Regions from separate parts of the Pseudovibrio sp. Ad26 genome, predicted to be linked through region 2. Evidence: riboswitches for the same ligand, from Rfam matches in the RefSeq annotation. Region 2 holds a riboswitch; the other holds the start of a gene.
The links. A riboswitch is a leader RNA that binds a small molecule or an ion and turns the genes downstream of it on or off. The one in region 2 is predicted to bind S-adenosylmethionine.

Region 1: it holds a riboswitch for S-adenosylmethionine, as region 2 does, so the genes downstream of both, PsAD26_RS07140 (hypothetical protein) here and PsAD26_RS00775 (O-succinylhomoserine sulfhydrylase) in region 2, are expected to answer to the same signal.

Annotation. Positions count from the first base shown of each region.
Region 1 covers NZ_LMCE01000047.1:141,634-151,786, reverse strand. The annotation lists gene PsAD26_RS07170 (hypothetical protein) at 147-740, shown strand; gene PsAD26_RS07165 (sugar porter family MFS transporter) at 1,277-2,962, opposite strand; gene PsAD26_RS07160 (GNAT family N-acetyltransferase) at 2,961-3,428, shown strand; gene PsAD26_RS07155 (hypothetical protein) at 3,473-4,504, opposite strand; gene msrA (peptide-methionine (S)-S-oxide reductase MsrA) at 4,696-5,325, shown strand; gene PsAD26_RS07145 (PQQ-dependent sugar dehydrogenase) at 5,410-6,651, opposite strand; SAM-I-IV-variant riboswitch at 6,939-7,069, shown strand; gene PsAD26_RS07140 (hypothetical protein) at 7,117-7,497, shown strand; gene PsAD26_RS07135 (group III truncated hemoglobin) at 7,527-7,976, opposite strand; gene PsAD26_RS07130 (acyl-CoA thioesterase) at 8,009-8,437, opposite strand; gene PsAD26_RS07125 (group III truncated hemoglobin) at 8,497-8,910, opposite strand; gene PsAD26_RS07120 (Crp/Fnr family transcriptional regulator) at 8,991-9,680, opposite strand; gene PsAD26_RS07115 (ChbG/HpnK family deacetylase) at 9,900-10,153, opposite strand, start outside.
Region 2 covers NZ_LMCE01000001.1:146,559-156,711, reverse strand. The annotation lists gene PsAD26_RS00790 (hypothetical protein) at 1-71, opposite strand, end outside; gene PsAD26_RS00785 (YigZ family protein) at 230-778, opposite strand; gene PsAD26_RS00780 (2'-deoxycytidine 5'-triphosphate deaminase) at 783-1,889, opposite strand; SAM riboswitch at 2,013-2,090, shown strand; gene PsAD26_RS00775 (O-succinylhomoserine sulfhydrylase) at 2,158-3,342, shown strand; gene PsAD26_RS00770 (hypothetical protein) at 3,445-3,882, opposite strand; gene PsAD26_RS00765 (hypothetical protein) at 4,024-4,917, opposite strand; gene PsAD26_RS00760 (crosslink repair DNA glycosylase YcaQ family protein) at 5,005-6,216, opposite strand; gene PsAD26_RS00755 (MAPEG family protein) at 6,341-6,874, shown strand; gene PsAD26_RS00750 (methyltransferase domain-containing protein) at 6,878-7,729, opposite strand; gene PsAD26_RS00745 (argininosuccinate synthase) at 7,936-9,180, opposite strand; gene PsAD26_RS00740 (cupin domain-containing protein) at 9,676-10,119, opposite strand; gene gloB (hydroxyacylglutathione hydrolase) at 10,119-10,153, opposite strand, start outside.

The DNA of each region.
Region 1 (10,153 bases), on a different contig from region 2:
CACCTCTTGAGGTGTTTTTTGCCTAGCTGTGGTGCTCTAAGTCAGCGTTTTGGGCTCCGGCCTTTTGTCTAACTCGCCCTGTTACCGATTGAGTGATAATCGACATATCATTAGACATAACTTTGTATTTCAAGGTGTTAACAACTATGCATGTTAGATTTTTAATACATTTGTTTCTATTTGGTATTCTGTTTACACCAGCTGGTACGCTCGCACAGCAATACATACCCGCACCTGTACACGCGGTTAGCTTTGATGAATGGACTGCCGCTAATGCACGTCTGGCTAATCAACAACCACTGGAAGAAATTCTTGGTATCTTAGAATTGAGCAGAAAGGACTGGGCTGAGGTCAACACAGCGTTTGAAACCGCACTCGCGACGACACCTGGTTATAAACTGGTTGAACACTATGGCGCTGTATTCACTAGTCCAGCAGTTGGCCGTTTTCAGAAAATAGAAGCTCAACCAGAACCTCACGAAGCATTGAAGAGTTATAGTGACTTTTCACGCATTGAATCACATTTGAGCGTTGCCTCTACGATTGGCGAAGATATCCATCCCGTTTTGCAGTCATATGGTTTCACGCTTTATCAGTACACACAGGAAGCTAACCGCTGGCACGAAGTGCGAGCAAAGGCGGCACGCACCGGCAACAACGCAGAAATCTATCGTCAAAGGCAAATTGACCAGCAGTTTAAGGCGCATTTCGAGAAGCTCTACAAACAGAGCGGAAATTAAGCTGGCTTTCTTCTTGTAAGATCTTATCCCCCTCTCCCTAACACACTCCATACTAATCTCATGTCCACGTACACGGGCAGCTGGCGGAGCGACCGTCAGTGTGGCGTGGGCTGGGCGGGGCTACCGGGAGACATAACGCATCCTCCGGCGGGTCCGTTGAAACACCCCTTGAAAGTCTTTAGTGCAGGGACCAAGCGGAAGCTGGTCACCCGATGGGCGTCTACACTGGCAGCTGCAGCTGTCAGGGACAAGTCAAACTGTCCTTTACAGCAACTGCCCTGACTGTGAGACCTGAAGCAAAGCCTTGTGTTTTGTGAGGGCTCATAGTGATGGGTAGGCACCTGCTCCCAATGCCTTTCGGTGGAGACCTTGTTTCATACAAAAACGCCCGGGCGAGGCGAGCAGCCAATGCCGAAGAAACTAATTTACTTACAATGCGCAGGTATTGCCTGCTCGCCTTGCTCATCCCGCATCCTGGGAACCTAAGCTCCACCACTGCATGGGAATCCATGTGGTGCCATTGATGTTTGCAGGCCCTATTCGCCAGCGACGGGCCCTTCAGCCGTCTTGCTACCACCTTTGTGGAACAGCTCGTAGATATCTTCCAAAGACACTCCTTTGGTCTCTGGTGCGCGGCGGATGGCGTAGACGGTTCCGATGCAACAGCATATGGCGAAGAACAGAAAGATCTCGGTGATCGTGAAGAGCTGGTTCAATTTGGGGAACCCAAACACCACAAGGAATGTGAAGACCCAGTTGACGGTTACCGCCACGACCATTCCTTTGGCCCTCAGATAATTTGGGAACACCTCTGACATGTAGACCCATGGCAGCGGCCCCATGGAGAGGGAATAGGAGATCACGTAGAGGCAAAGACCTGAGACGGACAAAGCTGTGCCAATCCCGTCCCCCATGAGAAAACCTCCCACGATCAAGAACTGGGAGAGTGCGCAGGCTGGCAGTCCATAGACCATAAGGGGTCTTCGGCCAACACGATCAATGAGGAGCAAGCTGGCAGCGGCAGCGAGAGCGAGGGCTGCACCAAGACCGACCGTTGCAGACAGGCGGCTGGCTTCCTCAGAAAAGCCCAGGTCGCCGAAAAGTTCCGGCGCATAGAGGATGACCGCATTGATGCCGCTGAGCTGCTGGAACAGGAAGGTGAAGACGCAGAAACTGGTGATAGGCCGGTTTCGTGGATTGATGAGGTCCAGCCATCCCCCCTTTTGGTCTGCCACTTCGGCGAGGTCTTCCTCAATCCGCTTCACATTGCCTTTGACCCACGCCACAGATCGGGTTGGCTCAATCTTTTCAAAGACGGCCTCTGCCTCTGCCGAGCGCTTTGCCATGACGAGCCAGCGCGGGCTTTCGGGGGCACTCCAGATGCCAAAGAGTAGAAACGCTGCAGGGATCGCGGAAAGGAGGAACATGAACTGCCAGCGATTGATGGCTTCTGCGCTGTAGCCGAGATCAAGCGTGATCAGGTTGGAGAGGTAACCAATCAAGACACCAAAGGAGATCATAAACTGGAACGCGCCGAGCATACGGCCTCTGATCTTGCGCGGTGCAATTTCGGAGACATATTGGGGGCCAGCCATTGAGGACAGGCCAATTCCCATTCCGATGAGTGAGCGGGCAAATGTGAGGATGAAAAGGTCTTGCGCAACACTGGATAAGACAGCCCCGGTGATAAAGAACAGGGCTGCAATGATGACCGTTGATCGTCTGCCAAATTTATCGCTGAGATAGGCGCTCAGGTAGGCTCCAATCAAACCGCCGATGGACAAGGACGCGACCAGAAGACCTCCCCAATACGCAGAGAATTCAAACTCTGCTTTGATGGGCTCATAAGCGCCAGCGATGACGCCTTCGTTGTAGCCATAGAGCAAACCACAAAGTACGGCGATACATGCCAGGAGGATAATCATGCGCAATCCCTTTAAAGACCAAGGGAAAGTATAGGCGGAGGTCTCTAACCATCCGGAGGACACACAGCCCTGAATTGTGTGGTTTATCGCAAGACCCCAATAATGTTTGATCATATGCAGGAAAGACAACATGGATAGTTTCGCTGCCTCACGCAATGTACCGCGAGCAAAGTTGCACTGGCGAGTTGAATCGGCCTTGAGCTTTTCGCGGCCTTTGTCTTCAATTAAGCTTCCCGTCGCATGATCAGCGCAAGACCTTCCGAAGTGCTTCAACCTTTGCCAACCAGGATTTACCATGATTGTTCTTCAGGATTTCCCCGCAGCTCGTTTTGATGAGTTTCAGATCATTTCCGTCTCTGAATACGCCCAGGATCTGATGGATAATCGCTGTATGGAAGAACAGGCCGCGCTGAAGAAAGCCGAGGAAGGTTTGTCAAAGGCCTTTCCAGAGGGAAAAAGCAACAAACTCAATAAGCTGCTGAGCATCGTCAACAAAACGAAGGCTGGCGAAGTGGAAGTTGGTTTTCTCTGGTACTCCCTTCATGATGATGCATCTGCCTTCATCATGGATTTTCTGGTTTACTCAGAGCACCGTGGCAAGGGGTACGCCTCCAAAGCTCTTGAGGCGTTGAAGGCGACGTTCAAGAAAGATGGCCTGACGCGCATTGGACTTCGTGTCGCCCCTGACAATCACGGCGCTATACGGACCTATTACAAGGCTGGTTTTAACGTGACCGGATGGAATATGTCCTGCGAGGTTTGAGCACAAATTAGGCAGTAGTTTTCGGTTGCCAGACACACGATTAACTAGATTTCGAAGTTAGCAATCATATCTACCACTGCACGAAATTGCGCTGCTTGGAGCTCAGCAACAGTTGGCTGAATTGGTCCAGGTGGCAAACCAAAAGCAACTGGTTGATTTTGGACATCGTTGATAGGGAATAGACTTTCGCCAGGCAAAATCAAACGGTTATTATAATTTAAGGCTGGGAAGTTTACGTGTTGTTGGATTTCTCCCAAGCCCAGCAAATGAGGCAGCAATCTTCGAGTCGCTATTGGCAGCACTGGTGGGTTGAAACCATAAATAGATTGGACATCTACGACATGAGAATCATAATATTGTTTTAGCCCACTTTTTGTTATCAATGCATGTCCTGAATGATATTGCGCATTTTGGACGGTTGCCCGTCCCTGCATGAACTCATTGTATAGCTCGTTTTGATTAATATTACCGTTATTATCAAAGTTGCTAATTCGGGCAGAATTGAAGGGATAATCTCTTACTTCGAAAGGATGATATCGGAATTGCTGACCATTAGTCCAACCACCAAACTTGAGCCCCCAAAAAGTTCCGGCCAAGCTTCCATTGGTGATGTAGATAACTCTTGAATGTGGAGCTGCATTTACGGTCATATTGGGGAGAAATTCCTGAGTTGTCATCTTGACTGATCTATCAATCAGCTGCTCCAACTGTAAAGTTATTTGCTGAAGAGAGACACCCAGCGGCACCATTAGCCAATCATCAGAACGGTGCAGTAGATTACTCATACCATTCACAGAATGCTCATTTAATGGCACACTTGTTCGCCCCAAAGGAAGATTACCGTTTGCGTCTATTGGACCTGAAACCATTGCATAGATCCGGGTCTGTGCCGGGACGATAGCAAAACCATCACGATGAAACGGCCTCAAACGCACCGTTTTAGGAGAAAAAACACTCCCAAAGTAAGTTGATGGTAGCTGAACTTCAGCGACTACGCCATTGTCGGCATTCAGTGTCCCAAAAGCGATGTCACCGGCACTCATCTGAACAAGAGTGAGATTAGTCTGCGCTACCATAAAATTCTCCAAGATAAGTAAGATTAATGTGGCAAAGCCACTTATTTCGGAGACGCGTAATCTGAGAGAATGTGAGAGATAGCAGTTCAGCCTACTTGACGAAATGTTGAAGTGACTTCATTTCAAAAATGTATGGTCTTTCTGATAAGTTTTGGAAAATACCGGATTAAGACCTGATTTAAGGATCTGAGATGATTGCACGCAAAGCTGCAAAAGCCCTTGCCGTTCTTCCTTTGCTTTATGCTGTGAGCCAGCCTGCGCAAGCTGCTGAGACCGAAACCGCGATTTTTGCTGGTGGTTGCTTCTGGTGTATCGAGTCTGACTTTGACAAGATCGAAGGCGTTCTTGAGACCACATCCGGCTATACAGGTGGTCGCAGTGCAAACCCGACCTACAAGCAGGTTTCCGCTGGTGGCACAGGTCATATTGAAGCGTTGGAAGTAAAGTTTGATCCGGCTAAGGTGTCTTATGAAGAGCTGCTGACAGCCTTCTGGCATTCTGTTGATCCAACAGATGCCGGTGGTCAGTTTTGTGATCGTGGTGAGAGCTATCAGACAACCATCTTTGCAACCTCCCCTGCGCAGCTGAAAGCGGCAAAGGCCTCTAAGAAAGCGCTTGGAAAATCAGGTGAGGTCAACCGCCCGATTGTAACACCAATCCGCACTACAGCGCCGTTTTATGATGCTGAAGATTATCATCAGAACTACTACGAGAAGAACCCGATCCGCTACAAGTTCTACCGCTACCGCTGTGGCCGTGATCAGCGCGTCAAACAGGTTTGGGGTCCAAATGCTTACAAAGGTATCCCCGGAGAGCACTAAGGGCTTAGTATGGAACTTAAGAAGACCAGAGGCATTGCTCTGGTCTTTTCTTTTAGGTGTATTGCTGCACGTCGGGAAAGCTCCCTACTCTTCGTAGTACATGCGATAGATACCGCCGGCAGAGTCATCTGAGATCAATAATGACCCGTCGCCAAGTTCAACCACATCAACCGGGCGGCCCAGATAATCGCCGCTGGCATCAATCCAGCCCGTGGCGACAATGCTTGGTGCTCCAGCTTCCTCTTTCTCGTTGATGGGCACAAACACCACGCGTGCGCCAATTGGCACTGAGCGGTCCCATGAGCCGTGCTGTGCGATGAAGACGCCGCCCTTGTACTCTTCAGGGAACATATCGCCTTGATAGAACGTCATGCCCAAACTTGCGGCATGGGCGTCTAGCTCAACTTCCGGGTTCACCACACCACTTGGGACAGGCTCATCAATATAGTGAGGAGTACGGACCGTTCCACCGCCATACCACGGGAAGCCGTAGTTCTTGCCCGGCTCGGTGCCTTTGTTCAGCTCTTCAGGCGGAATGTCATCTCCCATGCCGTCCACTTGATTGTCGGTAAACCAGAGATTGCCGGAGTTTGGATGAAACTCCAATCCTACGGAGTTTCTGATCCCGGTCGCGTAGACCTGACGGTCCATACCATCTGCGGTGATGGAGATAATGCCGCCTATGCCGAGGCTGTCATAGAGTTTCAGCTTCATCTTGGGTGGGACATTGTAAGGCTGTCCGAGCGAGATATAGATGCGGCCATCCGGGCCCTGATCACACACGCGGGAGGAGTGATTATAACTTTCTTCAGAGGGAGGGATAAGCATACCCTTGCCGACCAGCACCTTCACCGCAGGCTTGCCCTGCTCTTTGTTTTCCAATGCCTTCGGAAAACTCAGGACACGATTTTGCTCTGCGAGGACCAATGAGCCATCTTTGGTGAAGCACACACCATTGGGGATGATGAAGGACTGATCTGGAGCGAATTGGCGAACTTCTGCAGCTTTCTTGCCCTCTTCATCCGGAGTAACGACCCAGACTCTGTCGGTAGTCGTCCCTACAAAGACAGTTTTGCCATCAGGCGCGACTGCCATATGGCGGGCGTCAGGAACGGCAGCGTAAGGTTCGATATGGAAACCTTTGGGCATGACTACAACTTCAGTGTTGCGAGCCAGAGTTTTCTGCTCTTCAGAGACCTGCACCACAAACTCCGTTTTGACACCATCAACCATTTTGGTGGTCGTTGCTGACAGAGATGTGGTTAGCAGCAAGGCGTAGGCGCACCCTGTCAGGACTCCAAAGAGAACGGGCTTTGTGGTGCACATCGTTTTTTCCTTCCTGAAGGGCCTAGAAATTTGACTGAGAAAATTGATCGGAATATTTGGAATGCTCTGCCTTTTTGAGCTGCCACTATGCGCTCACTCAAAGTCTGAGGAGAATACTCAGATATGACGGGAATTCGGTTTATAGAACCACAAAAATTGAAGATATTCACTTAGCGGAAGTTGCGTTTTGTGGTGCTAGAATACGACATGACGTAAATTTGAAAGTGTGGACAAAGAACAAAGGAAAGGTGCCCACTTGCAATTGCCTCATTTTCGTGCCAAATCCTACGCATCATCAAGAGAAGGGCTGGCGCCCTCGCCAACCTGCCTAACCGGGCAAGGTGGTCTCCGCCAAAAGGGATGTGGTTTCGAAGTGAGGACGCTGTCTTCATCATTCGTAACAACCAAGCGGTAGTTTCAATGGATTTTGCGCCAGTCCTCCTCGGGAAACCGATGGAGGATTTAATGTTTGATATTGCTGGTCAGCCACAGTCTGCATGGCAATCGTATGTATCTGAATATGTGCCTCAATCTTTGAGGGAAGCCGTCGCACACCTTGCCGACGAGTTTACTGCTGCCTATTTGCTGGATTGTCTGATTCTGGAAAAAGGGCTGCGCAGTCGGCTGCTCTCCAACTCAACACGACAGCCAAACACGCCGCTGACCACCGACGAACGCTCTGACCGGTTTGCTATGTTGCTTCGCCTATGGGCAGAAGGATGCCATACCGTTGTTGACGAGCGCCTGTTTGCAGATACCGCACGCCGTCGCCCTGAAGAACTGGATGCATTACGCGAGTACTTCAGGCAAAACGCATTGCGCTCGAGAAAGAAATTCCCGAGCTAAGTAAGCTGCACTACAATACAAACTGATTTTTAAGCTGCGCGGCTGCCGAATTTTGCAGGAGGCGTAGCAAACGGGTCTGCGAACATTGCAAGCCACAGGCTCTGTGCAATGCGTTGTGCAGTTGCCAGAAGAAGCGGAGCCGCTTCTGGTGAGAAGATCGCGTAGACCTCCTCTTCAAACAGGTCCATCCACTCATGGAAATTCTCAGTGGAGACCCCTTGAATTCTAGCGTGAGCCGGAACCGGCTTGCCTTTATACGACCCAGTTTTTAGCAGAACTGATGCCCAAAAGTGCTTCATCTTGTTCAGATGCGGCCCCCAGTCCTCCCCCATCTCCCTCAGGAAAATGGGACCAAGGGTTTCATGCTGGCGGACCTTGCCATAAAAACTCTCAACCAGATGATTGATCTGGGCAGGTGTTATGGAAGGATCAAGCGGTGTCCGTTCACGCGCTGACATAACGGGAATTTTTGATGACACAGCTTGTTTCCTATTCCTAATCCGCGATCCGCTTAAGCTTTGTTGTACTTAGCACGTTGCTCTTCAGAGATCACAATCGGCTTGCCGTTATCGTCAACAGCAACAAAGGTGAACTGAGCATTCGTAACCTTCTCGCGATAGCCAAAGCGGTGACGCAAAGCCCAAGCCTCGATGGCAAGCGTTACAGAGGTTCTGCCAACACGGAGCACATTGGAGTAGACACACATTACATCGCCCACTTTAACAGGGCGGATAAAGGTCATGCTGTCGATCGCAACAGTCACAACGCGCTCCATGGCGCACTGGCTTGCTGCAATACCGGCGGCAATATCCATTTGAGAGACGACCCAACCGCCGAAGATATCGCCAGAAGCATTGGTGTCTGCCGGCATCGCCATTGTGCGCGTGGTCAGCTCCCCAATCGGCTGCTCTTCTTCGACAGCGTCTCTTGTATCATTCATAGTTCTAAAGCTCCGTAGATCCATCAAGCGAAATGCTATGCATGGCGAAGCTCAACTACTCAAGCAGGGATCATCGCCATATGGAAGCAATCAACAACCTGGGTCGCACATTTCTTGGTGTTGGCCCGAGCGGTTTCAGCAACGCATTCATCTACTGCATTCTCGAATAATTTCAACCAGCTGGCAATATCATCGCTGCATACCTGCTTTGCGGCACCACGATACTTGCCAAGAGGACGGCCAGAATAGCTTCTGTCTTTCATGAGAGCGGAGCACCAGAAACGCACGGCCTGAGCTTCGTAATCCTCCCAGTCGCATTTCATGCTACTCTGGTAGACCGATGCCAGCTCGCCATTATGGCGGAGCTTTTCTGAATGTCTGGCAACCAAAGCACGCACTTGAGAATGCGTCAGGTCAGGGTGAATTGGTGTGCACTCGTCCTGTGGGCGAATGTCAAAATGCTGATAGGTCATCTCGATGTTTCAGGAGCCTTGTTGGGACAAGGCCCATGCCCTTTTTGTTAGTTCGGGTCACTTTTACTCAAATACCGAGTTTAAAGCTCTGCGGCAGCTCGTAGCACCTCTGGCTTTTCGAGGCAGTAATATCCAGAGAGGCGACTGATAACGCCTTCTCTCTTCCAGACATTGAGTACGCGACTGACGTTCTCACGGGCACCACCAGCCATATTGGCGATTTCAGCCTGAGAGATCTTATAGTGAACGAGGATTTTACTGCTATCGACTTTTTTGCCAAACGTTTCAGAGAGTTGCAGCAATGTCTGCGCAACGCGCCCATTGAGTGGCAAGAACGATCGTGCGGCGAGAGCATCGTTTGAACGACGCAGGCGCGTGGCTACGATCTGCAGCATGTGACGGTAAACGGCGGGGTTCTCATCAGCATAACGATAAAATGCAGCTTTGGAGATAAATGCAAGCTGGCTCGGCTTAAGTGCCGTTACGGTAGCAGATCGTTCACTGCCATCAAGCAAAGCAATTTCACCTACCAGAGAGCCCTGTCCGAGAACTGCAAGCAGTTGCTCACTGCCATCCAACGAGACAACGGAGACTTTCATGCTGCCTTCGATGATTGCATAACAACCATTACCAGGATCCCCAGCCTTGAAGAGAACTGCGCCGGATTTCAATGACATAGGCTGAGCTATCTCAGAGAGACCATGTGCGTGTTCCTCGGCCAAACCCGACAGTGAAAAGCTGTTTTGAAGGAGTTCTTTGAACTTTGTCATCTTGCCACAAGATCCTGACGCGCCGTAGATTCAGTTTTTTAGTTTAAGCTGCATCAATATAATTGATGATTTTAATTAGGTCTATCATGCGGCCATTTTGTGACCGGAGTCACAGAGATATTCTTTAGTTTTAGGCAAATTAGGGGTGTTCATAAATACCCCAACGTTTATGGCAAATTCAAAAGGAACGATCTCTTCAACCGCAGGAAGAGATCGTTCTTAGAACAAGAAGATATCTTTTTCCATCAAAAGAAACGGAAATTCCTCACTTATCAGGAACTTCAGCTGGTTCTCACGGGATGAGCTCTGGCGCACGTTTTTCTTTTTGACGGGTTGGGCCTGCTCTTCAGGATAGGATGGCCGACATAGGACCATCGCCGAATCCTGCGCCTCATTGATTCCGTGCCAGAAGAAATCTCGCAGATCCGTGTCCTCATCAGCCATTGGCAGATCTGGACCTGAGAATATAGTTT
Region 2 (10,153 bases):
CCGATATCGCGATAGCGACGATCAGCGTCTGTTCCAGTGTTAATCGCTTTTCCAGTGCGGGTGACACGCATGACTTCACTCCCCCGACCGTCTCAAAATGAGACACCTGCCGTTTCCTGGGATTCACATCGCAAGGCGCGTGCCAAAGCTTAATTTTTTATTAGGATTTTAATTAGTTGAGTGCAGCGAGATTGCTGAGAGAATGGGAAAGGTAAGCTGGTACAGAAGGTTAGAGCTTATCGATCTGATCTTCAGGACCGCTGACGAGCAGGGTTACGCCGTCCTCTGTGAAGGTGCGTTCGATGATTTCCAGCTGTAGCAGAATGACCTGGCGTTCCAGTTCGGCACTGCTGGAGAAGCTGGCAGAGACACTGCGGGTTTTGATGCGCAGCCATGGCACAAGCTCAGCTTCCCGAATGGCGAGATTTGCGGCGCCGGAGTAGGCCCGTGCCAGACCGCCGGTGCCCAGTTTTGTGCCGCCGAAGTAACGGACGATGATGACGCCCACATCCACAAGGTCTGCACCAATGAGCGTTTTGAGTGTGGGCATGCCGGAGGTGCCAGCCGGTTCGCCATCGTCTTTGCCGCCTTCATCGATGCGTCCCTCGGGGAGCATTCTGCGAAAGGCGGTGACGTGGTGGTTGGCTTTTTTGTGCTCGTCGCGAAGGTCCACCAGCCGCTGAGCAAAGTCTACATGGGGTACCAGAAAGGCAAGAAAGCGTGACTTCTTTTCTTCCAGTATCGCGTTGTATTCCTGCTCAACGGTGAAGAGGGGCATGGGCTTATGCTCCTACCGGTTCTTTGCTTTTGAAGTGCTTGGAAAGCTTCAGAGCCTGACCCTGATAGTTGGAGCCAATGCCTTCGCCGTAAAGGGTTTCTGGCACTTCCTCCATGTGCTCGTAAACAAGGCGGCCAACCGTCTGGCCGTGTTCTACGATGAAGGGAACGTCGTGAGAGCGAACTTCTAGAACGGCTCTGGACCCTGTGCCACCAACGGTGGAGTGGCCGAAGCCGGGGTCGAAGAAGCCTGCATAGTGGACGCGGAATTCTCCGACGAGAGGGTCGAATGGCACCATCTCAGCGGCGTATTGTGGCGGGACGTGAACAGCTTCCTGCGAGACCAGAATGTAGAACTCGTTCGGGTCGAGGATGAGCGTTGCATCGCCGCGATTGTACAGCGGTTCCCAGAAGTCTTCCGGGTCCTGTGCGTCTTTGCGATCGACATCGATCACACCTGTATGGCGCTTGGCGCGGTAGCCGATGAGGCTGTCTTTGCCAGAGCCTTTCAGGTCGATGGACACCTGCACGCCGTTGTTGATGGCGTCTTCGTCCTTGCCGCCAGAAACGAGCGTGTGTTGGTTGTGCACTTTGGTCAGGTCTTCATCATTGATGAGGGTTTCACCATCGCGGAAGCGGATTTGGGACAGGCGAGAGCCTTCGCGGACCAGCACAGGGAAGGTCTTTGGAGAGATCTCAGCGTAGAGCGGACCTTTGTAGCCAGCTTCAACACGGTCAAATGCGCGGCCCTGATCTGTGATGACGCGGGTGAACACATCGATGCGGCCCGTGGAGCTTTTGGGATTGGCTGTTGCGGATTGCTCAGCCGGAAGGTCCAGCGCCTCCTGAAGGCGGACAATGTAAACACAGTTGGTTTCCAGCACGGCGCCCTTGGAGAGGTCGATCTCGTGCAAGATGAGCTTTTCCAGCTTGTCTTCCACTTTCGCGTCGGGGCCGGGCAGAAAGGAGGCCCGGACACGCCATGCTTTGACGCCGAGGCGCAGGTCAAGACTGGCAGGTTGAATCTGGTCCTCGTCGGGCACTCTGTCTGCTTGAATTGCACCGCTGGCAAACATAGCTTCAATCGCTTTTGCCGGAAGAATGCCTGTCATTGTTGGTTCCGCCCCACTGGTACTCAAATCGTTCTGACACTGATTAACGTAAGTTTGATCTCTCGCCAAGTCTGCAACCTAAGCTGATTGATTGACCATAGTGTATTTTCGAGGTAAAAACGCTGCCTATTCCGTGGTGATTTGGTCGACCGGCTTGCAACCACGTAAAACAAGTAGCTAAAGGGTCGGGTTCTTGTATAGACCTCGGCCCGCGCCGGGGTTTTTTAATGAAGGGGTAGAGCGATATCTCTTCGGGCAGGAATGAGCGATGACAGACGCAAAGAACTGGAAGCCAGCAACTCGGCTTGTTCATGGAGGCACAACGCGCTCCAGCTTTGGTGAAACATCCGAAGCTATCTTCCTTACACAAGGGTATGTTTACGACAGCTCAGAAGCGGCAGAAGCGCGTTTTTTGGGCGAGAATCCGGGCTATATTTATTCCCGGTACGCAAACCCGACCGTAGGAATGTTCGAGCGACGAATGTGCGAACTGGAAGGCGCTGAGGCCGCACGCGGCACGGCTTCTGGTATGGCGGCTGTTAACTCTGCGATTATGGCCTGCGTTAAAGCTGGCGATCACGTGATTGCACCAAAGGCGCTGTTCGGTTCCTGCCGATACATCATCGAAAAGCTGCTGCCACGTTATGGTGTGGAGTCCACGCTGATTGATGGCACTGACATCGAGCAATGGAAAGCTGCAGTTCGTCCGAACACCACAGCGGCGTTCCTTGAAAGCCCAACCAACCCGACGCTTGAAGTGATCGATATTCCAGCAGTTGCGGATATTATTCACGAAGCTGGTGGACGGCTTATTGTAGACAACGTGTTTGCGACTGCTATCTGGCAGAGCCCACTGGCGCTGGGTGCGGATGTGGTGATCTACTCTGCGACCAAGCATATTGACGGGCAGGGCCGATGTTTGGGCGGTATCGTGCTTTCTGATGAAAAGTGGATTGTGGAAGAGTTCCATGACCCGTTCAAGCATACCGGACCTGCGATGAGCCCGTTCAACGCTTGGGTTCTGCTGAAAGGTCTGGAGACGTTGTCGCTGCGTGTTGAGCGTCAGACTGCGAATGCTGGCAAGCTGGCAGAGTTCCTTGCGGATCATTCTGCAGTGTCTCGGCTGATTTACCCAGGTCGTGCTGATCACCCACAGGCGGATATCGTGGCCAAGCAGATGCAGGGTGGGTCTACCATGCTGGCGTTTGATCTGGCTGGTGGCAAGGAAGCGGCCTTCAAGTTCTCCAATGCGCTGGAGATTGTCAGCCTTTCCAACAACCTTGGTGATGCGAAGAGCCTGATCACGCATCCGGCGACGACGACGCACCAGAGTGTTGCGGAAGATGCGCGTCTGGAGCTGGGCATTACAGACAAGACGCTTCGTCTTTCTGTTGGTCTGGAAGATGCAGATGATTTGCTGGAAGACGTCGCGAAGGCGCTGGCAGCGGTTTAAGCGCGTTGCACATTATGACTGGCGTGAGGGCATCCAACTGGGTGCCCTTTGTGCATTGAAACGTAATGCTGAGATTGGTTGCCAGCCTTGGAGTTGCTGTTGTTAGTTATTGCTGGCTGCCACCACCACATCTCGCCTAGCGCTGGATAAGGTGATGACGAACCCGGCGATAACATCCAGAAAAGTGATGGTCATGAGCAGCAGGAAGAGCGGGGTAGCGGCTTCTTGCACCGAGAGGAACTCAATCAGGTAGGCCACGAGGATCAGCAAGGACAGGCTGTGATCTACCAGTGAGAGTGTGCTGGTTCTGGTGGCTTTGATAATCTCTACGAAGAGCAGCACCAAAGTGCCTGCAAGCAGAAGGGTGGCGACATCCAGAGGAACGAGTAGTCCGGATGGCAGTGGGATCTGGAATACAATGGCAGCCCAAGGAGTGACGTTGTAGCCCTGATCAAGCACCGGCTCTAGATCTTCAAACCACCGAAATGCCACAGCGTTGTAGAGCAAGAACGGAATAAGCGTGAGTGGAATAGTCCTCATGTGGTTGTCCCCGGAAGAGCTGGAAGCGGTATCCTATCGGAAAAGATTAACATTATTGCTGGGGGTCTGTGATGCCCTGAAACCGGGAGGGGTAACGCTTCGAGTGGTTTAATGCCTAGGGTCTTCATTTTTAGTGGAGTTCTAGGGAATACGACGCGTGCGATTGTGAATAGTGAGGGGGCGTCGTACACGTTCCGTCATGCGACGTTCTATGTGAGAGAGTTCGTTATAGTTATCGACGGCGATACCCTTCCAATATTTGACGATGGGAAGGCCTATGCGGAGTTGAAAAGCACCAATGGGATAGTTGATGTCGCTGTGGTAGCGGATCTGTCCAACAAATGTGGTCTTTAATCCTGGTAGGCCAAACCAGCCTGCGCGGGATATTTCAAACCGTCCCTGCGCCCCGCTTATCTCTTCAATGTTGTTGGCGGTTCTATAAAAGCCTCCTGCATAGATGCGGAGGCCGAACCCCAGATCATCAGTTCCGGGGAGGTCGTAGCCAATCTCTCCTGAAAGGTTGAGGAGAGGAATGCTTTCGCGTGGGTCTGTGCTACCCGGTTCCGGTTCCAGAATACGGACTTTGCTTGTCGGGAATTGTGCGTTGAAGCGAGCTTCATAGTTATTTGCCAGAAACTCGATGCCCGTGGTGACTGCAGTTGCGGGGTCGCGTTCGTAATCTTCCTTGTAGTTCATGAAGATGTAGGTGCTGCCAATCAAGTTTGGCCGTACAAAGTGACGGAGGCCACCGCCAGCACTTATGAGATATACAGCATCAGAGGAGTTGCCGGAGCGGACATCAGCGAAGAACATGCCATGACTGTCCTGAAAGACTGGCGTGATGACTTCGGCGGCTCCAGATGTGTTATTGCGATCTGTCTCAAACAGGCCGATGAGGCGGGGTTGGTATTTGCCTTGCGGATTGAAAGTGAAGTGATCGTCTAAATCAAAGAGAGGTTGGGCCTGGCTGGCAGAGGTATTCAGCGCCACAAGGCAGAGCAGAATACGCAACAAAGTTTGCAAAAACTGGCCCATTTGCTCTCTTGGTGCTGACGAGAATGCGACGTTTACCAGCAGTATTGGAGGTTACTTACGTTTCTGATAGTCCCGCCATCCAGTGGGCTATCCTTGCCAAGCTGAGAGGAACTGAAGATCTTCACAGCCAGCAAACTGGGTGCATCGCTCCAGTTCAGCTTCCAATCGTTGTTGGCGGCCTTTGCCCATGCGAATGCCAGCCTCGGGCCAAAAGCGTTTTACGGCCAAAGCATTGGAGGCTTTGTCACGCTTCATATCAATGCGGCCAATCAACTTGTCCCCCTCCATGACAGGGAAGACATAATAGCCGTATTGCCGTTTTGGTTCAGGGACGAAGATTTCGATGCGGTAATTGAAGTCAAAAAGGAACTCAGCGCGCTTGCGATCTCTTAATGCCGGGTCGAATGGGCTGAGGATGCGGATCCGCTGGGAAGGGGCTTCGAGGGATCTCAGTTCATCTTCAATTGTTGGGCGTGCGAGACATAATTTGGGCTTCGTGTCGCTGGCAGGTTGAATCTCAACAAGGATCAGTTCCTGACGCTTCTGGGCTTGCTTACACCATGCTTTGACATCGGCAAGGTCTAGTTTGTCCCAATAGGCTGCAATTTCGCTGGGCGTAGCGAAGCCGAGGCGGTCGATTGCGGAGTTGCAAGCCCACTCTATGGTTTCTGCATGGCTGGGTTTAGCGGAGCGGTGATCCTCAGGGATGATGCGTTCTGTCAGGTCATAGAGTTTTTGAAAGTTTTCACGCCGGGAGACGGAGATTTGTCCGGTCCGCCAGAGATATTCAAGTGCTGTTTTGGATGGGTTCCACTCCCACCATCCGCCTTTGCTGCGCTTCTCATCCTTGCCGATATCTGAGGTGCCAGCGGGCCCGTTTTCTTCGATGTGCCGTAGAATGAGGTTGAGTTTTTCCTGATACTCCGCACCGCGCCAGACCTTCCAGCGGGATTGCAAGCTCTCTGCGCTTTTTTGGAAGCGGTAGTGCCAATAAGGGAAGAACTCGGTTGGAATGATTGAGGCATCATGCGTCCAGTGCTCAAAGAGGCTTCTGTCATTCTCCAGCAGTTTCTTGAGATGTTTGGGGCGGTAACTTTGGCGGCGTGACCACAAGATCATGTGGTGCGCACGCTCTACAGTGTTGATGCTATCAACCTGCACAAAGCCAATGCGGTGAATGAGATTGAGGAGGTTTTCTCCTTTCGAGGAGCCTGTTGGCGCTTCGAGAAGGGCGTGTTTCTGCAGAAACAAGCGACGCGCAGCGGCGTTATCAACTTTTAAAACTAACTGCGCTTCCATAGTCATCAAAGTCTCCTGCTTGGTCAGACGTACCTAGGCTAGGAGAGGCAGCGCCTTGCCGCAAGCAGTCCGCATCAGATAGTTGTGGGTTTGTTCCTATTATGTTCTCTAAATGGAGGTTGCATTGGACTTTGCAGAAAAACAGCGGGGTGTGTTTCAACGGATGATTGTCGGAGCGTTGGTGACCGCGATTGTGCTTTTGTTTGGTGCGCTTCTCAATCCATTTGGATTTGCCGCGGACTGGAATGCCTCTGAGCGGCTTTGGGTGGCAGCGGTTTCATTATTATCACCTGCCTTGCTGCTTATGATTTCCATAGGTCGTCTGGCGATGCGCAGGTTTTATCATGCTGATGACATTGATGGAGGAGGGCTAACCCACGGCAGTGAGGAAGCCAAAATGCTGCAGAGTATTTTGCAAAATACACTCGAGCAGGGGGTGTTGGCAGGGTTCATCTACATTGCTTGGGCTGCGGTTATGCCCGGTAGCACAATGTCTGTGCCTTTGTTAGCAGCACTGCTGTTTGCGCTTGGGCGTATCCTGTTTTTTGCAAGCTATGAGAAGGGTGCGCCATGGCGTGGAACCGGCTTTGCGCTGACTTTCTATCCAAGTATTCTAATGCTGGTGGTCGTGCTGATTACGTTGATGGCCGGGTTGTAGTGCTCACCTTGGTATGTGGCGAGCGACTACGAGGTGTCCACGCACCGGATTTTCGCACTCCTGCCGGAGTGTGGTCTGCGTAAAGTCGATGACTGCAAAGTCAAATTGCTTCAAGAGATTGCGGAGGTAGTTTTCTGTGTGTGTGAAGCGGCAGCTGTCGCTCATAATGTAGGGTGGAGTATCGGAGGTAGGCTCCATCACAGCTTCAGCGGAGAACAAGAACACGCCATTCTTTTCGATGTGATGGGCGACACCTGCGAAGAGATCTTCCAATGAACCAAAGTATGGAAAGAGCTCTGATGCGATTATTAAGTCCCATTTCTGAGGATGATCCTGATCGAGAAACTCGTTGATTTCGCATTGTTGGAGATCGTCGTAGATCTCCTTGTCTTTCGCTAACTTGAGCATCTCCTCTGAAATATCGACGCCAGTTTTATAAGGGATCTGATCTTCGAAAAGTTCGGCAGCTAAGCCAGTGCCACAACCTAGATCTAAGAGACGCTTAAAGGGGCCAAGATTGAGAGTGTTGATCTTTTCGTGGATCTTGGTTGGTAGGTTGTATTGGAGGATCTCCAGAAGCTTGATATCGAAAATCTTCGCTTTCTGGTCAAACAGAGCGGAAACATACTCGGCTGGCATGCTGTCCAGTTTTTCTGAGTTCGCGTTTGCTAGCGGCAGATCAAGGGTACCTTCTGAGCTTTCAGAGCACCCTTGCCCAAGAAGGTTTAGCAAGTGATCGGCAGCTCCGTTGAACTCTCCGGTCTCTTTGAGGTTGAGTACATGATCATAGATCATGAAATGCCGGAGGAAATCTGCAACGGGGTTGGTTTCTTGTTCTTTTTTGTCATTCTTCATCGCTGAGCAGTATCCTCATCTTTGAATACTGACATGATTGAGCCATGAAAAAATTAATGAACAGTAAGCCTCTTTGGGTTGATCGTCTTGAAGTAATCAACAGCAAGTAGCTGTATTTTTATTGCTAGGTATTGCGCAAAATAAAACCCGCAGTGTTTCCACTGCGGGCTTAGTAACTAGTTTAAAGCTTAGGAGCTTTTACCCTTTCAGGCGTCTGTCAACTCTTTTGCTTTGGCCATCTGGTTCCGCTTTGCCAGTGTACGCAAACGCAGAGCGTTGAGGCGGATGAAGCCTGCAGCGTCTTTCTGGTCGTAAGCGCCGTGGTCGTCTTCGAAAGTCACCAGCTCTTCTGAGTAGAGAGAGTAAGGAGACGCACGACCAACAACGATGACGTTGCCTTTGTAGAGCTTCAGCTTAACGGTGCCGGTCACAAGCTCCTGCGACTTATCGATCATCGCCTGAAGCATTTCGCGCTCAGGTGAGAACCAGAAGCCGTTGTAGATCAGCTTTGCGTAGCGCGGCATTAGCTCATCTTTGAGGTGAGCAGCGTCACGGTCCAGCGTGATGGATTCCATCGCGCGGTGTGCTGACAGGAGGATTGTTCCGCCTGGTGTTTCGTAGATGCCGCGGGATTTCATTCCAACGAAGCGGTTTTCTACCAGATCAAGACGGCCAATGCCGTTGTCGCGGCCGTAATCGTTCAGCTTGGCAAACAGGGTTGCCGGAGACATGTGTACGCCATTGATGGAGCATGCATCGCCTTTTTCGAAGCCGATTTCGATCTCGGTGACTTCGTCTGGCGCGCTGAGCGGATCAACGGTGCGCTGGAAGACATACTCTGGTGCTTCTTCATTCGGATCTTCCAGAACTTTACCTTCGGAAGAGGAATGAAGCATGTTTGCGTCAACAGAGAACGGTGCTTCGCCGCGCTTGTCCTTTGGTACCGGGATCTGATGCTGTTCTGCGAACTCGATCAGGTCAGTACGGGACTTCAGCGTCCAGTCACGCCAAGGTGCGATCACCTTGATGTCTGGGTTCAATGCGTAGCAAGCCAGCTCGAAGCGCACCTGATCGTTACCTTTACCGGTCGCGCCATGCGCAACAGCGTCTGCGCCGGTTTGCTCAGCGATCTCGATGAGACGCTTGGAAATGAGCGGACGGGCGATAGAGGTGCCGAGGAGATAAACGCCTTCGTAAACTGCGTTGGCCCGGAACATCGGGAATACGAAATCCCGAATGAATTCCTCACGGAGATCATCAATGTAGATTTCTCGAATACCAAGCAGTTCAGCTTTTCGTCGTGCTGGTTCCAACTCTTCACCCTGACCTAAGTCAGCAGTAAAAGTTACAACTTCGCAGCCGTATTCCGCCTGCAACCACTTGAGAATAATCGAGGTGTCGAGCCCGCCAGAATAGGCAAGCACAACCTTTTTGATGTCGCCTTGGGCCATAGATTAGCTTCCAAATGTGTGTTCGGGCGCATAAAGCGCCTACGCTGGGCAATCTACCGAGCAGAGCGAGCAACGCAAGCGGTGATTGAGGATTGAGTGCTGAGTTATTAATCGGGATAGTTGAGCTACTTACAGGTATTCCTGATAATGATGTGAATAGAAGCTCTTGTTGGGTTGGGCTGTTGGATATGTAAGGTTTTGATAACGCGAAGATAATGACTGCTACGTTATGCTCTGATGCTACAAAATTTGCACGTTTTGGGTGCGAACAGAGAGTTGCTAAACTGCATGACATCTCAACTGTATCTGCGGAAAAACCATAGAGTTTATGCGCAGAAAACTTTTCCAGTGTCCTGTAGTTAACCAACAAGTCTCTGTATCTACGAAGGTTTCCGGCTAGGCCTTATGCGTCTTTTGTCTAAAATTGCGGGCAGATTTCTTTGAGATTTGATCAAGCTTATTGAGGTTCTTATTGCCCGATTCGATGACTTTGGCTCAAGGATTCCAGTCTGGCGGTGCTAGCTCGAAGCCATCGAAGAGAAATCCTGGAGCAACGGTGCAGCCGACTAATGTCCATTCGCCGAGGCTTTGGGCGGATTGCCATGCATGACGAGGTACGATGCCTTGAGGGCGCTGTCCGTTTAATACATCCATACCGAGGATGATGTCGTTTTGGCTGCCTTCCTCGGAGCTGATGGAGAGCCGGAGCGGAGCGCCGCCGTAGTAGTGCCACGTCTCAATCGCGTCGATCCGGTGCCAATGAGATCTCTGGTGCTTCTTGAGGAGATAATAGATCGCTGTTGAATAGCCACGGCCTCTAGGGCCTTCTTTATCCCGGAAGGTTTCGGTGTAATAGCCACCTTCTGGATGCTCTTTCATCTGCAACTCTGCGATGATTTCTTCAGCTGTTGCTGAGGAGCTGATTTGGTCGACTGACATTAGAAGCTGTCCTTGCGGCGGCGGATTTCTGTGA